2 regions of the Pantoea sp. X-Soil-TKNS-1211 genome follow, and region 1 is predicted to be linked to the other one. Evidence: predicted binding sites of a transcription regulator. Region 1 holds the regulator's gene; the other holds the start of a gene.

Region 1 (8,033 bases):
GTGCTGCAAGGCACTGAGGAAGTCGCTTTCTGCCGCCTCCTGACGTGCGGTTTGCGCCAGTTGCTGCTGCTCAAGTTGCGCGCGCTGGCCGTTCAGGCTGTGCACGGTGCTTTGTGCCTGCTGCCAGTTCTGTAATTGCTGCGTCAGCTCCTGTTCGCACAATTGCAGCGCGGCCTGATGCGTCTGACGTTCGGCCTGCACCTGACGAGCGCCAAACAGTTGCTGACGACGCTGTTGTTGTTCAGTGCTTTGCTGTTGTAACGCGCTGAGTGTTTGTTGGAGTGCCTCCAGCCGTTGCTGTTCACGCGCAAGATTCTGTTGCTGGTTGTGACGTTCGCTGTCGGCTTTCATCAGCTGCGGTTGCAAGGTGGTAAGTAACTGCTCACTCTCTTGCCATTTCTGCCAGCGTAGTTGCAGCGTGTTCAACCAGCCGTCACGCACATCGCGGGCGGGCAGGGTGAGCTGATGTTGTGCCAGTTGCTGTTCCAGTTGCTGACTTAATTGCTGCCACGCAGCGTGCTCAGTGCCGCTGCGCTGGCTGAGATCGTTTAACGCCTGCTGAGCACTGGTAATCTGCTGCTGCGCCAACTGTTGCTGCTGTAGATGTTCCAGCCACTCCCGTAGCTGGTTTTCCTGCTGATCCTGCTGCTGTTGCCAGCGGCTAACATCGTCCTGCTGCTCCAGCGTGCAGGTGAGCGCCAGCTCACCGGTCAGCCGTTGCCACTGCTCAGTCAGCGAGCTGAGTTGTTGCCCGATATCCTTGAGTTCCTGCTGCAACGCCTGCTGTTGCAGCAGTGACAGCCGCTGCTGCTCACCTTTGGCAGTGCCGGATTCTTTAAGCTGCGTCTCCTGGTGTTGCAGTGCGACCAGCCGCTGCTGATTTTCACCGGGTTCCAACTGTCGATATTCTTCGATGGCCGGATGTTGGCAGGAGCCGCATAAAGGGCAGGGTTGGTTTGGCTGTAACCGGGCGCGTTCATCCGCCAGGCGGGCGATGGTAAGTTCCAAATCACAGATTTTCTGCACATCAAGTCGCGCTTGATTGATGCGCTTCCACTCCTCGCGCAGCGCCTGTAAAACCTGTTCTTCGGCCTGATATTGCTGGGTTAATGCCTGCAATTTCTGCTGGCGCTGTTGCTGCTGCGGCTGGAGCGAGCGCCACTGCGCGGCCAGCAGGGTCAGCTGCTGGCGGGACGCACGTTGTGCCTGATGTTGCGCCAATGCATCCCGCACCTGATCGATAGCCGGTGGCGCTGCTGGCAGCGCCTGTTGGCGGGCAGCAAAAGCCTGTTGGAGCTGGTCGAGCTGCTGTTGCTGCTGCTGTTGCTGGTTGCGCAACTGGGTGATGGTCTGCTCACGTTCATCCAGCCGGGTGATATCGGACTGCCAGCGTGTGAGGTGTTCACCCCAGCCAGCCACGCTGGTCTCCTGGCTACGCCATTGTTGCTGCTCATCCCAGAGTTGTTGTAAGCGTTCACTCTCCTGTTGTTGCTGGCTGAGTGCGGTGCTGCTGTTCTGTACCAGGTGCTGCTGCGCAGCGGCCTCGCGCTGCTGATCACCGATCTGTTGTTGCAGAGAGGCGAGCTGTTGATCGAGTGGGATGACCTGCTCCGTCAGCAGTGTTTCCAGTTGCTGCTGCGCGTTCTGCGCCTGTTCGCGCGCCTGTTGCGCTGCCTGGTAGTGGGTTTCGCCTTGTTGCTGCGCTGCGAGCGCCTGCTGTTGTTGTCGCTGCACCTGTTGGTACTGCTGCGCTATGGCGATACTTTCCTGTTGCAGTTGGGTGCGTTGTTGCAGTTTATCGCGCAATTTTTCCGCGGGTTCGGCGCGTGCCAGCCGTTGGCGTTCTGGGGCAGCCTGTTGCCACGCGTTTTCTGCCGTCTGCATCGCCTGTTGCGCCTGCTGCTGCTCCTCAGCCAACTGTTGTGACTGGCTCAGCCACTGTTGTTGCTGCTGTGTGGAGGTCAGTTGCTGATTCAGGGTGGTTTCGGCAGCATTGAGTTGCTCCAACTGACTTGCCAGCTCTGCCCGGCGCACCTCATCCAGCAGCGACATGCCCCCGGCGCGCGCGCGCAGGGTATCAAGATCGGCACGTGCGCCTTTGTAACGCTCAAAAATCTGCATCGAGATTTGTCCGTAAATCTCGGTGCCGGTCAGTTCCTCCAGCAGTTCGGCTCGCTCGCCCGGTTTGGCGTTCAGAAAGGCGGCGAATTGTCCCTGCGACAGCATCATCGAACGGGTAAAGCGGGCAAAGTCGAGGCCGGATAATGTTTCGATCAACTTCAGTTTGTCGCCCACTTTATCGGCGACGATTTGGTTGTCGGCACAGCGCGCCAGCTCGACGCGCGGTGCCTGCAATTTGCCATCGGCCTGACCACGGGCGCGGTTCTGGCTCCAGAAGGCACGCCACGCTTCGCCTTTGATCTCAAACTCCACCTCGGCGAGGCATTCGGCGGTATCACGGGTGATCAGTTCATTCTGGGTTTGCGACAGCACGCCGAGGCGCGGTGTCTGGTGATACAACGCCAGACAGATAGCATCGAGCAGGGTGGTTTTACCGGCACCGGTGGCGCCGGTGATGGCGAACAAACCGTTACTGGCAAATGGCTCGCGCCGGAAATCGATAAACCATTCTCCACGCAGGGCGTTGAGGTTTTTAAAGCGTAACGTCAGGATTTTCATGCCGAGGGGGTCTCCAGCGCAGCAAGGGTGGTGCGGAACAGCTGGGTGAGCCGGGCAGCCTGCTCATCATCCAGATCTTCCTCGAGCGCCAGACGGCGCGCAAACACCTCCTCAACCTGTAACTCGCTCAGGGTTTCGTTATCCAGCCGTGCCAGGCTGTGGCTGCGCTGCTCACGACTGCGGCGGACCAGCAGCACCTCTACCGGTAAATTTTCCGTCAGTTGCTCCACGCGGCGCTGTAAATCGCTGAGGTGTTCCTGGGTGGTGATTTCAATATCCAGCCAGACCGGCAGCTCGCTATCTTTATCTTTAAACGCGGCCAACTGTTGTTCGATGTCCGCCAGCGAACCTTTTAGCATCTGCATCGGCTGGAACAATGGGATCGTCAACGGCGTTACCGCATCGAGACCGGTAGTGAAATCGAGCAGAAATACGCTTTTATCGCGGCCCAGCTCATCAAAGCTGAGCGGGATCGGCGAGCCGCTGTAACGAATATGATCGCTGTCGGCAATGCGCTGCGCGCGGTGAATATGGCCGAGGGCGATGTAATCGGCGGCGGGAAACGCCTGCGCCGGAAAGGCGTCGAGCGTGCCGATGTAGATATCACGTACCGAGTCGCTTTTGGTGACGCCGACGGTGGTGAGATGACCAGTGGCGATAATCGGCAGTGTACCACTCAGCGCCGCGCGTTGCGCCTCGGCGGCCGCAAAGCAGTGCTGATAATGCTGTTCGATGGCTTCCAGCAGCGACAGCTGCTTTTCCCGCCCGGACTGTCCGGCCTGGCTGCGCAGAATATCGCGCGGGCGCAGATAGGGAATGGCACACAGCAGCGCGCCTGGCGTACCGTCTCTCTGCTTCAGGGTCAGCACCTGCTGCTCGCCCTGCGGCGTAGCGCTGGTGATCACCTGGGTATTGAGGCAGGCGAGTAGTTCGCGCGATTCATTCAGCGTCGCCACCGAATCATGGTTACCGGCCAGCACAATCAGCTGGCACTGGCTACCCTGTAACGCGACGACAAAACGGTTAAACATTTCACGGGCATAGCTGGGCGGCGAACCGGTGTCAAACAGGTCACCGGCGATAATCAGCGCATCCACCTGATGCTGTTCAATTTGCTGTCGCAGCCAGTCGAGAAACGCCTGATGTTCAGCTGCGCGACTTTTGCTGTAAAAGAACTGGCCCAAATGCCAGTCCGCCGTATGAATGATGCGCATGGATGCTCCCTGCCAGTTAAAGCGATGGGCAATTATAACGGCTTCATCGCGAAAGAAAAAAATTCGCCTCGTCGCTGTCACATTTCTGTTTTTTAACTAAATATTCAGGGATGCGTTTTTCATAAAAGTGTCATAAAACTGACGCATAATGGCGCCGCAAATCCCAGTGACAGCCGTCATATCAGCAGGAGTAATAATGGCTAAGCGCATTTTGGTTGTGGAAGACGAAGCTCCCATCCGTGAAATGTTATGTTTCGTGCTGGAACAGAACGATTACCAGCCGATTGAGGCGGAAGATTATGACAGCGCAGTGGGGAAGCTGATCGAACCCTGGCCTGATTTGATTTTGCTGGACTGGATGTTACCCGGAGGCAGCGGTATCCAGTTTATTAAGCATCTGAAACGTGAAGCGATGACGCGTGATATTCCGGTGATGATGCTGACTGCGCGCGGTGAAGAGGAAGATCGTGTGCGCGGTCTGGAAGTGGGCGCTGATGATTACATCACCAAACCTTTCTCACCGAAAGAGTTGATGGCACGTATCAAAGCGGTGATGCGCCGTATTTCACCGATGGCGGTGGAAGAGGTGATTGAGATGCAGGGGCTGAGCCTCGACCCGTCCTCACACCGCGTGATGTCCGAAACCACGCCGCTGGAAATGGGACCGACTGAATACAAGTTGCTGCACTTCTTTATGACCCACCCGGAACGCGTTTACAGCCGCGAACAGCTGCTGAACCACGTCTGGGGCACCAATGTGTATGTCGAGGATCGTACTGTCGATGTACATATCCGTCGTTTACGTAAAGCGCTGGAGGTCTCCGGCCACGATCGCATGGTACAAACCGTACGCGGAACAGGGTATCGTTTCTCTGCCCGCTACTGAACGGAGTCTTTACCGTGCTGGAACGACTCTCCTGGAAGAGATTATTGACCGAACTGGTGCTGGTCTGTCTGCCGGCACTGATTATCGGTCTGGTATTTGGTTATCTCCCCTGGCTGCTGCTGATCACCGTGCTGGGCCTACTGCTGTGGCATTTCCGCAACCTGATGCGCTTGTCGCACTGGTTGTGGGTTGACCGTTCCATGACACCACCCGGCGGACGTGCCAGCTGGGAACCGCTGTTCTATGGGCTGTATCAAATGCAGCTGCGTAATCGTCGTCGTCGTCGCGAATTGGGAAACCTGATCAAACGCTTTCGCAGTGGTGCGGAATCGCTGCCGGATGCGGTGGTGCTCACCACCGAAGAGGGCATCATTTTCTGGTGTAACGGTCTGGCGCAGCAGCACCTCGGTCTGCGTTGGCCGGAAGACAATGGTCAGAACATCCTTAACCTGCTCCGCTACCCTGAATTCTCCCGCTATATTCGTCAGCGCGACTTTAATAGGCCGCTGACGCTGGTGCTGAATAATCAACACCATATGGAGTTTCGCGTGATGCCCTACAGCGAAGGTCAGTGGCTGATGGTGGCGCGTGATGTGACGCAAATGCATCAACTGGAGGGTGCACGACGTAACTTCTTCGCCAACGTCAGCCATGAGCTGCGGACCCCGCTGACGGTGTTGCAGGGTTATCTGGAGATGATGAACGATTCGGTGATGAATGAACGTTCACGCAGCAAAGCGTTGCAGACCATGACGGAGCAAACGCGCCGCATGGACAGCCTGGTGAAGCAACTGCTGACGCTGTCGCGCATTGAAGCGGCACCGGCCCTCGACATGAAAGAAACGGTAGACGTGCCGACCATGCTGTTGTTGTTGCAGCGCGAAGCGGAAACCCTCAGCCAGGGACGTCATGAGATCCATTTCCACACCGATCCGCACCTCAAAGTGCTGGGCAATGATGAACAATTGCGCAGCGCCATCTCCAACCTGGTGTATAACGCGGTCAACCATACGCCGGAAGGGACGCGCATTGATATCAGCTGGCTGCGTAATAAGCTGGGGGCCGAGTTTAAGGTATGCGATAACGGGCCGGGGATTAGCCCTGAACATCTGCCACGCCTGACGGAACGTTTCTACCGGGTGGATAAAGCGCGTTCGCGCGCCACTGGCGGCAGTGGCCTCGGGCTGGCGATTGTTAAGCATGCGCTTGGCCATCACAACGCGCGCCTGGAGATCACCAGCGTGCCGCATCAGGAGACCTGCTTCAGCTTTATCCTGCCGCCACGGTTGATTGTCGCCAGCCAGATACGGGAGAATGTGGCGCAATAAATTGCTCAAAAAACTGCGCGATAAATCGCGCCGCTACATGGAATCCCTGCATGAAATCGTTGCTGCTGTTCATTTTGCTGTCGTTCTCAGTGTTGGCGCAGGGGCAACAAACCATGCTGGCGGGCAATCTGAGCAGTGTCGGTTCCGATACCCTTGGCTACCTGATGACGTTGTGGGGTGAGGATTTCAGCCGCCAGTCACCGGGCGTGAACGTGCAGGTGCAAGCGGCGGGTTCGTCAACCGCTCCCACCGCGCTGGCAGCGGGCGCGGCCCAACTTGGACCGATGAGCCGCCCGATGCAGGTGGATGAGCGCCAGTTGTTCATTGCTCGTTATGGCTATCCCCCGCTGGCGGTGCCGGTCGCGATGGACGCGTTGGTGGTGGTAGTCAATCAGGACAATCCGCTGACGCAGATTGCGCCGCAGCAACTCGACGCGCTGTTTTCGGTGACGCGTCTGTGCGGTGCACATCAGGCGCCACAGCGCTGGGGTGATGTCGGCTTGACCGATCCGCAGTGGGCCACGCGCAGCATCCAGCGTTACGGACGTAACTCCGCATCCGGCACCTGGGGGTTCTTCAAGCAGCAGGTGTTGTGCAAGGGCGATTTCCGCGCTGATGTGGCGGAATTTCCCGGTTCGGCTGCGGTGGTGCAGGCGGTGGCGGCCACGCCCAACAGCATTGGTTACGCCAGTTTCGGCTTTCATCTCAGTGGGGTGAAGACGTTGCCGGTGGTCACCAACAGTGGCGAAAGCATCATGCCGGATGCGGAATCTATTCGTAGCGGTCGCTATCCGTGGTCGCGTCCACTTTATCTCTATATCAACAAAGCGCCCGGCAAACCGTTGCCGCCGTTGGTTTCGGCATTTCTGCATCAGGTGTTATCGCCCCAGGGGCAGCGTCGGGTCAGTGAGGCGGGATATCTGCCGCTGTCTGACAGCCAGATGGCGCAGGCGCGCGCCGCCATTGAGGAAAATTGAAGAACGTGCATCGCAACATGAATTTTCTTCATGTCACCTGAATTTTCTTCGTTTGCCCAAATCCGCTCAGCATGTCACTCTTCTTAGCCATATAGCCATCCAGATGGCTAAAAATAACCAGGTGAAATTATTACCTGACGCAACTATGCGTTTACGGCTTTAGCCAGGAGTGATCATGCAACGAGTAACCGCCCCGTTCCGTGCCGATACCGTCGGCAGTTTTCTGCGTCCCGCTGCTATTAAGCAAGCGCGCGAGCAGTTTGCGAAGGGTGAAATTGATGCCGCCGCGCTGCGTCAGGTCGAAGATGAGGCCATCCGTCATGTGGTGGAACAGCAGCGTGCCAACGGTCTGAAAGTGGTCACCGATGGTGAATTCCGTCGCGCCTGGTGGCACTTCGACTTCTTTGATGACCTGATCGGCGTCGAGCGCTACGAAGCGGAGCAGGGCATTCAATTCAACGGCGTGCAGACCAAGGCGCGTGGCGTGAAAGTGACCGGCAAAGTGGCGTTCAATCCGAACCACCCGATGCTGGAACATTTCCGCTTCCTGCAAAGCATTGCCGGTGATGCGGTGCCGAAGATGACCATTCCCAGCCCGAGCGTGCTGCATTTCCGTGGTGGTCGTAAAATGATCGATGCCACCGTTTACCCGGATCTGAAAGCGTACTTCGCTGATCTGGCGCAGACTTACAAAGATGCCATCCAGGCGTTTTACGCGGCAGGCTGCCGCTATCTGCAACTGGACGATACCGTCTGGGCCTATCTGTGTTCCACCGATCAGCAGCAGCAGATCCGCGAGCGTGGGGAAGATCCCCAGGAACTGGCGCGTATTTACGCTCAGGTGTTGAATACCGCGCTGGAAGGTAAACCGGCGGATCTGACCGTCGGTCTGCATGTGTGTCGTGGCAACTTCCGCTCCACCTGGATCTCCGAAGGCGGCTATGAGCCG
Region 2 (8,033 bases), 1.6 Mb from region 1:
AAACTTTACCGCTTATCGGATTGATTTCGATAGAAAATGATAAGTCACATAACGGCACTATTCCTGAGCTTCGCCCTTTGTCATCTCTCCCGCCACGCAGTAAACTACGCCCTTTCGTGATTGAGACAGGATAATCATCGTGAGCAGCATTAAACTGATTGTGGGACTGGCAAATCCCGGTGCGGAATATGCCGCGACGCGCCACAACGCAGGTGCCTGGTATGTGGATTTGCTGGCGGATCGCAACAATCAGTCTTTGAAAGACGAACCCAAATTCTTTGGCTACACCGCCCGATTATCACTGGCTGGTGAAGATGTGCGCCTGCTGGTTCCCACCACCTTTATGAACCTGAGTGGTAAGGCGGTCGCGGCAATGGCGACTTTCTATCGCATCGCGCCAGAGGAAATTTTAGTGGCGCACGATGAACTCGATCTGCCTCCGGGTGTGGCGAAATTCAAACAAGGCGGCGGCCACGGCGGTCACAATGGCCTGAAAGACATCATCAGCAAACTGGGCAATAACAATAATTTTCACCGTTTGCGCGTGGGCATTGGTCATCCTGGTGACCGCAATAAAGTCACCGGATTTGTGCTGGGTAAACCTCCAGCCAGTGAGCAGAAACTGATTGATGATGCCGTGGATGAAGCCGTGCGCTGTACCGAACTGTGGCTGAAAGAAGATAAAATTAAGGCGATGAACCGCTTGCACGCTTTCAAAGCCGGTTAAGGCCAAATCCCGCGCCGCAGAGGGCTAAATCTGTGTATAATGCGCGAAAATTTTTGAATCTGTCAGCGTTGTCGGTCAGCGCTGCACACTCAGCGAGAAAGGTAATCAGATCATGGGATTTAAATGCGGTATTGTGGGCCTGCCGAACGTCGGTAAATCCACCCTGTTCAACGCGCTGACCAAAGCGGGTATCGAAGCAGCCAACTTTCCGTTCTGCACTATCGAGCCAAACACCGGTGTCGTGCCAATGCCCGATCTGCGCCTTGACCAACTGAGCGAGATCGTTAAACCGCAACGCGTCGTGCCTACCACGATGGAATTCGTGGATATCGCCGGTCTGGTTGAAGGCGCGTCCAAAGGTGAAGGTTTGGGCAACAAATTCCTGACCAATATTCGTGAAACAGATGCTATTGGCCACGTGGTGCGCTGCTTCGAAAATGAAAACATCATTCACGTCGCGGGCAAAGTAAACCCGGCTGAAGATATTGATATCATCAACACCGAATTGGCGCTGTCGGACCTTGATACCTGTGAACGTGCTATCCAGCGCGTACAGAAGAAAGCCAAAGGCGGCGATAAAGACGCCAAGGCTGAACTGGCTGCCCTGGAGAAGTGCCTGCCGCATCTGGAAAATGCGGGCATGCTGCGTTCACTGGATCTGGATGCCGATGAGAAAGCCGCCATCCGTTACCTCAGCTTCCTGACGCTGAAGCCGACCATGTATATCGCTAACGTCAATGAAGATGGCTTCGAGAACAACCCTTATCTCGACCAGGTTCGTGCGATTGCAGATGCGGAAGGTTCAGTAGTGGTGCCGGTTTGCGCCGCAGTGGAGTCAGATATTGCAGAGCTGGAAGATGATGAGCGCGCTGAGTTTATGGCTGAAATGGGTCTGGAAGAACCGGGCCTGAACCGCGTGATTCGTGCTGGTTATACCCTGTTAAACCTGCAAACTTACTTCACCGCTGGTGTGAAAGAAGTACGTGCCTGGACTATCCCGGTCGGTGCCACTGCACCGCAGGCGGCCGGTAAAATCCACACCGACTTTGAGAAAGGCTTTATCCGCGCGCAGACCATCGCGTTTGATGACTTTATCGCTTATAAAGGCGAGCAAGGCGCGAAAGAAGCAGGGAAAATGCGTTCTGAAGGTAAAGAGTACATCGTTAAAGATGGCGATGTTATGAACTTCCTGTTTAACGTCTAATCATTTTCCGCTGTTCAAATTAATAAAAAGGTCCATGCAAATACATGGGCTTTTTTTATTAAAAAATCATGCTGCGCAGTTTTGTCAATTATCTTCAATTGCAGTTTACTGACCAAATACACTTGCGGGAATTTCCTCAACGCTCGCCAGTACATTCTCTATTCAATCTCTCCCGTCCTTGTTATACCTTAAGCTCGAATTTATTCTGGCTTTGATGTGCCACATTTATTCAATCGAAATAAAGCTTAAAAATAATATGTAATATTTTTGGCCTGCGTGAACAGGCTTGCTGCAACTTGCATTAATTATCCTCTGACTGGAAAGTGAAGTGAATCACGTTGAAAAGATGCCCGGCCTGGTTGGCCACCGTTTATTACTGCTGGCCGGAGTACGCATACTGTTGCAGCTTCGCAAAGATGGGAGTTGGGGGCTACCGGGAGGATGGTTGGAACCTGGGGAGTCACCGGAACAAACAGTGAAACGGGAAGCAAAAGAAGAAACTAATCTGGATGTGCATCGGATACAGCTGTTAGGTTACTTTTCCGGACCTGAATATACTTTTAGCCAGGAAAATAATAATAAAGCCAACAGGGTTACCGCCCTTTACCGGGTTGATGAATGGTCCGGGGTGATGATTCATGATCCGAGTGAAATTGAAGATCTGACCTTTTTCTCATCAGATGAATTACCCATAAATATGGCTGACGAATATCGCCGCTATATCCACTGTTACCTGACGCAACAGCCATAGTTGTTTTTTCTTCCCTTAAGTAAAAATCCACGCTGTCGCGTGGATTTTTTTGCCGGCCTGGCGCCAGGTTACTTAATGCCCATTGCATCCTTCAAGGTAAAAAACAGGTCGGTCTGATCGGTCAAACCCACGACATTCGCTGCATGAGGGCCATAAGCAGCAATACGCAGCTGAGTACCGGTATGCTCTTGTGAATCCTCTTCCGAGTTACCGTAACTGATGGTCATCACCGCACCATCTTTGGTGTTCAGTGCCTGGGTCAGACCCGGCGCTTTGGTGCCATTCTCAACGATCTGGCTGCTGTGTGCGTGGTCTGCCGTCACGACCACCAGGGTATTACCGTGCTCGCGGGCAAAAGCCAGTGCCTGCTGAACAGCTTCATCGAGATCCACCGTTTCACCGATCTGTCCGCAAGGATTCGCCGCATGGTCCTGTTTATCGATTGACGCTCCTTCCACCTGCAGGAAGAAGCCCTTGTCATTTTTGCTCAACAGGTCGAGCGCTTTTTTGGTCATCTGTGCCAGCGTTGGTGTACTTGCCGGACGCTCCTTATTGACTTCACAGGTCACCACCGGCTTATCCAGATTACCGTGATAGCTGGCTTTTGGCCCTTGCCAGCGCACCGGCATATTACCTTCAGAAAACAGCCCCAGTAGCGGTTTGCTCTGATCTGCCTGTTGAACGTCATTCATACCATCAAGATTATCCACCAGTTGGAAACCTCGTGCCTGTGCCTGTTCACGCAGAGTTTTACCCTGATACTCACCCGCTTTCGCCACTTCGCTGAAAGATTTCGCTCCGCCGCCCAATGTGACATCCGCGCGGGTTTTCAGCATTTGTTCAGTGATGGAACCTTTTCCGCCCTGCTCTAAAGCATTGGTCGGGCATAACTCGCTGGTTTTTTCCGGGCCATAACATTTGCGCGAGGTCACATGGGCGATCAGCGCCGCGGGTGTGGCATCCTGCAATTCAGCGGTTGAAACGTTACCGGTTGCCTTGCCAGCCGCTTTTGCCAGTTCCAGCAATGTGGTCTGATCTTTACCATTTACATCCACACCAATGGCACCATTGTAGGATTTGGTGCCCGTGGCCCAGGCCGTGGCAGACGCTGCGGAATCCGTGACGTAGTTTGGTTTGTGGGTTTTCTTATCCAGCGAATAGTGGGTGTATTGACCTGTTAAAGGCAATGCATCTATACCCGGGAAAAAGCCCCCTGCCCCCATCGCCTGATTGCGTGCTGCGGTGATTTCTGAATCCCCCATGCCATCGCCGATCAGCAGGATGATATTTTTTGCCGTGCTGTTACTGAGAGAGGCTTTAAGCGCTTCGGTTTGATCACCGCTCAGACGACGCGCACCACCGTGTTGCGTCAAATCACCGGTTGCAGCACGTGAGTAACTGTTCGCATCAGCAAATGTTGCTGTCGCGAACAATGAGGTGATCAGTGGAACCGTAATCAAAGGTATCTTTTTCATTTATAAGCATCCTTATTCACAAATATAACCAAATGTTTCCGCGGACAAGTCTGCGACAATGCCGTGACACTTTTGTGACTGATGCGCAATATTTTGATGACAGAATCGACTAAACGAACAAGGCTACCGCAATCCGCTCAGAGCTTAAGCGAATAGAAAAAAAGGAGAAAATAGAGCTTGACCCTTTTCGGCTAACTCCCTATAGTAGCGCCCCGTTGACCCGCTGAGGTTAACAAACAAAATGTGGTGAGGTGTCCGAGTGGCTGAAGGAGCACGCCTGGAAAGTGTGTATACGGCAACGTATCGGGGGTTCGAATCCCCCTCTCACCGCCATCATTCTGAAGAAGAGTCTGAACTAACGTTCAGACTTTTTTTTACCTGTATCATGCGTAGCGCACAAAAAAACCCGGCCTGAGCCGGGTTTTTTTATAGAGATCTCAATGGTTAACTGTAAGCATGTAGCGTACGCTGACACAAGGCTGAACGGACGCAGTCGTCTTTGCCGAAGCGGACCACACCGATCATCTCATCCTCTTCAAAGCGTCCCAATGCATCCGCGAGTCCTGATGTTGCACCGCGCGGCAAATCGCACTGGGTAATATCGCCGTTGACGATGACCGTCACGTTTTCACCCAGACGCGTCAGGAACATCTTCATCTGCGCAGCGGTGACGTTTTGTGCCTCATCAAGAATCACCACTGCATTTTCGAAGGTACGTCCACGCATGTAAGCGAAGGGCGCGATCTCTACCTTGCCGATTTCCGGGCGCAGGCAGTACTGCATAAAGGAAGAGCCAAGACGTTTAACCAGAACGTCGTAGACCGGTCGGAAATACGGGGCGAATTTCTCGGAAATATCTCCCGGCAGGAAGCCAAGGTCTTCATCCGCCTGTAGGACCGGGCGTGTTACGATTATCCTGTCGATATCCTTATGTATCAGGGCCTCAGCCGCTTTGGCTGCGCTAATCCAGGTTTTTCCGCAGCCCGCTTCACCGGTAGCGAAAATAAGCTGTTTCGTTTCTATGGCTTTGAGATAGTGCGCCTGAGCTTCATTTCTGGCTTCAATTGGTGAACTGTCGCGCACATCACGTGCCATGCCAATTGCATCCAACCCACCCATCTGCACCAGCGAAGTGACCGATTCTTCTTCACGCTGACGATGACTGCGAGAGTCATTACGAAGCACTCTGCGGGCTTCACGACGCGCTTTGATCACTGCTTTCTGTCTTCCCATAGTGGCACCTTACAGTTGGTTTCATTTATCGCCGCAGGATTGTCCCGCTGCGAAGACGTGAACGCTTTAGAGGTTGACGTGGCTTCCTTTAGAGCCGTTTCGAGCCATTGAGAATAGCGTGCAACAACGCGTAAGCGCTGCTACGCACCGGTAAGAAATATGAGATTGAAAAAGAACGATGTTTGAAAACTGAAGAGGAAACTTCCGAGGGAAGAAATCCCCCGCAGTATACTGCGTGTGTTGAAGGGTATTTACCTGTCCGTTGAAGGACCGAATCATGCGCGAACTCCAGTGACCTCAGCCACACATCTGACAACGCTTATGATTAAAATGCATCATATTTGCGGTAATTTGCAACACTAATTTTAACCGTCGACTAACAAAAAGTGACCACTGTCCGTGAGCAGGTCACACCTTAAATTAAATTTCCCTTATTTTTCAGATAAATGGTTAATTAGCTTCCAGCGCGAGTTTTTAGGAGGATTCGTAAATCACTGCGACCAGCCAATACGTCTTATAAACATCGGATATCTCCAATCCCTGTTAGCTGCTGCACCATCGGCATGTTCATTTATTAATCAACAGGGTGATGAGAGAAAAAGGATGGGTGCAAAACGTGCTACAAAAAAGCCCGCATCATATAATGATACGGGCTAAGTCGTTATTTGGTCAGATATTCGGTTTCTGCTGCGGCAAAGCGCTGTTGTGCTTCCTGTGATGGTGCCCGCCCCATCAGGCTTACGACCACAATCGCAATGCTGGCGAACAAGAATCCAGGAATGATTTCATACAGACCCAGCCAGGCATATTGTTTCCATACCAACACCGTGACAGCACCAATAATCATTCCGACCAGGGCGCCGTTACGCGTCATACGTTGCCAGCACACACCAAACAACACCACCGGACCAAAAGCCGCACCAAACCCTGCCCAGGCATAGCTAACCAGACCCAGTACACGGTTTTCCGGGTTTGCCGCCAGCGCGATGGCGATCAGCGCAATCACCAGCACCATCAGACGTCCAACCCATACCAGTTCTTTCTGGCTGGCATTTTTACGCAGAAAGCCCTTATAGAGATCTTCTGTCAGCGCACTGGAGCAGACCAACAACTGGCAACTCAAGGTCGACATCACGGCTGCCAGAATCGCCGACAGCAGGATACCGGCAATCCACGGGTTAAACAGGATACGCGTCAGTTCGATAAACACCCGCTCACCATTTTGGCTGACACCGCTCGCCTGCTCAGGATGGTTCTGGAAGTAAGCAATGCCAAAGAAACCGACCGCAACCGCACCCGCAAGGCATAGAATCATCCAGGTCATACCGATACGACGCGCGGTACGGATGGAGCGATGTGAATCTGCCGCCATAAAACGCGCCAGGATATGCGGCTGACCAAAATAACCCAGCCCCCAACCCAGCAGCGAGACAATCGCCACAAAATTCAAGCCTTTCAGCATATTGAGGTTTTCAAGACTTTTGGCTTCGATCACCGCCAGCGAGTCGGAGACGCCCCCCACTGCGACGATAACAATCACCGGCGTCAGGATCAGCGCGAAAATCATCAGGCTGGCCTGTACGGTATCGGTCCAGCTGACGGCAAGGAAGCCGCCGACCAGCGTATACAGAATGGTCGCGGCTGCACCAACCCACAGCGCAGTCTGATAATCCATGCCGAAGGTGCTTTCAAATAAACGAGCACCAGCCACCACACCGGAGGCACAGTAGATGGTGAAGAAGATGAGGATAATCAGCGCTGAGATCACGCGCAGAATCTTACTGTGATCCTCAAAACGGCTGGTAAAAAAGTCCGGCAGCGTCAGCGCATTATTGTGATACTCGGTCTGAACACGCAGGCGTCCGGCAACAATCTTCCAGTTCAGCCAGGCACCGAGGGTCAAACCAATGGCAATCCAGCTCTCGGAAATGCCCGACAGGAAAATCGCGCCCGGCAAGCCCATCAGCAGCCAGCCGCTCATATCTGATGCACCCGCCGAGAGCGCGGTTACCAGGCTGCCGAGACTGCGACCGCCAAGGATATAGTCATCAAAGTTTTTGGTTGAACGGTAAGCAACGAAACCAATCAACACCATCCCGAGGATATATACAACAAAAGTCACCAGCATCGGTGTACTGACACTCATTTCGTCTCTCCACTTGTTATTGGATCTCCATTTAGGCGCGGTATCCTGCCGCAAAGCGCCGCCAGGCACAATGCCTTTGATTACGCGGTGTTAGCGGCGATTCCCAGGTTGTGATCTCGGCAACAACGGGTTGCACCGGAATAAACAGCCACTCACAGAGTTGCAACCCTGGCGAGAATATTGCAGCAGTGGACCGGGTAACGACAGAACGCGCATTTAACACGGTTGCACAAAGTTGCAACATGAGTGATAGTGCAGGTCACTTCAGAACTCTCTCTACTCTTTTGAGGAACAGGACAGCATGGGAACCACCACGATGGGGGTGAAGCTCGATGAAGCGACCCGCGATCGCATTAAACTGGCAGCACAGAAGATCGATCGCACGCCGCACTGGCTGATTAAACAGGCAATCTTTAATTACCTGGCACAGTTGGAGTCAGGTGACTCTTTACCCGAAATTGCGGTGCAACTGGGTGAGGGTGCAACGGAAGAACACC

Evidence for each region. Region 1 encodes PhoB, which activates phosphate uptake and scavenging genes when phosphate is short. Its sites were predicted from a motif close to CTGTCATAAAACTGNCNNAT; they were not measured.
Region 2: a site for PhoB is predicted at 4,219-4,238, ahead of phoA (alkaline phosphatase). Genes of this name have one in related genera too.

What each region holds. Positions count from the first base shown of each region.
Region 1 covers NZ_AP035953.1:1,036,424-1,044,456, forward strand. The annotation lists gene AC6I8W_RS04685 (SbcC/MukB-like Walker B domain-containing protein) at 1-2,679, opposite strand, end outside; gene sbcD (exonuclease subunit SbcD) at 2,676-3,893, opposite strand; gene phoB (phosphate response regulator transcription factor PhoB) at 4,090-4,779, shown strand; gene phoR (phosphate regulon sensor histidine kinase PhoR) at 4,794-6,107, shown strand; gene AC6I8W_RS04705 (PstS family phosphate ABC transporter substrate-binding protein) at 6,158-7,084, shown strand; gene AC6I8W_RS04710 (cobalamin-independent methionine synthase II family protein) at 7,260-8,033, shown strand, end outside.
Region 2 covers NZ_AP035953.1:2,618,245-2,626,277, forward strand. The annotation lists gene pth (aminoacyl-tRNA hydrolase) at 140-727, shown strand; gene ychF (redox-regulated ATPase YchF) at 840-1,931, shown strand; gene AC6I8W_RS12540 (NUDIX domain-containing protein) at 2,260-2,682, shown strand; gene phoA (alkaline phosphatase) at 2,751-4,157, opposite strand; tRNA gene AC6I8W_RS12550 (tRNA-Ser) at 4,403-4,490, shown strand; gene phoH (phosphate starvation-inducible protein PhoH) at 4,602-5,390, opposite strand; gene putP (sodium/proline symporter PutP) at 6,052-7,536, opposite strand; gene putA (trifunctional transcriptional regulator/proline dehydrogenase/L-glutamate gamma-semialdehyde dehydrogenase) at 7,838-8,033, shown strand, end outside.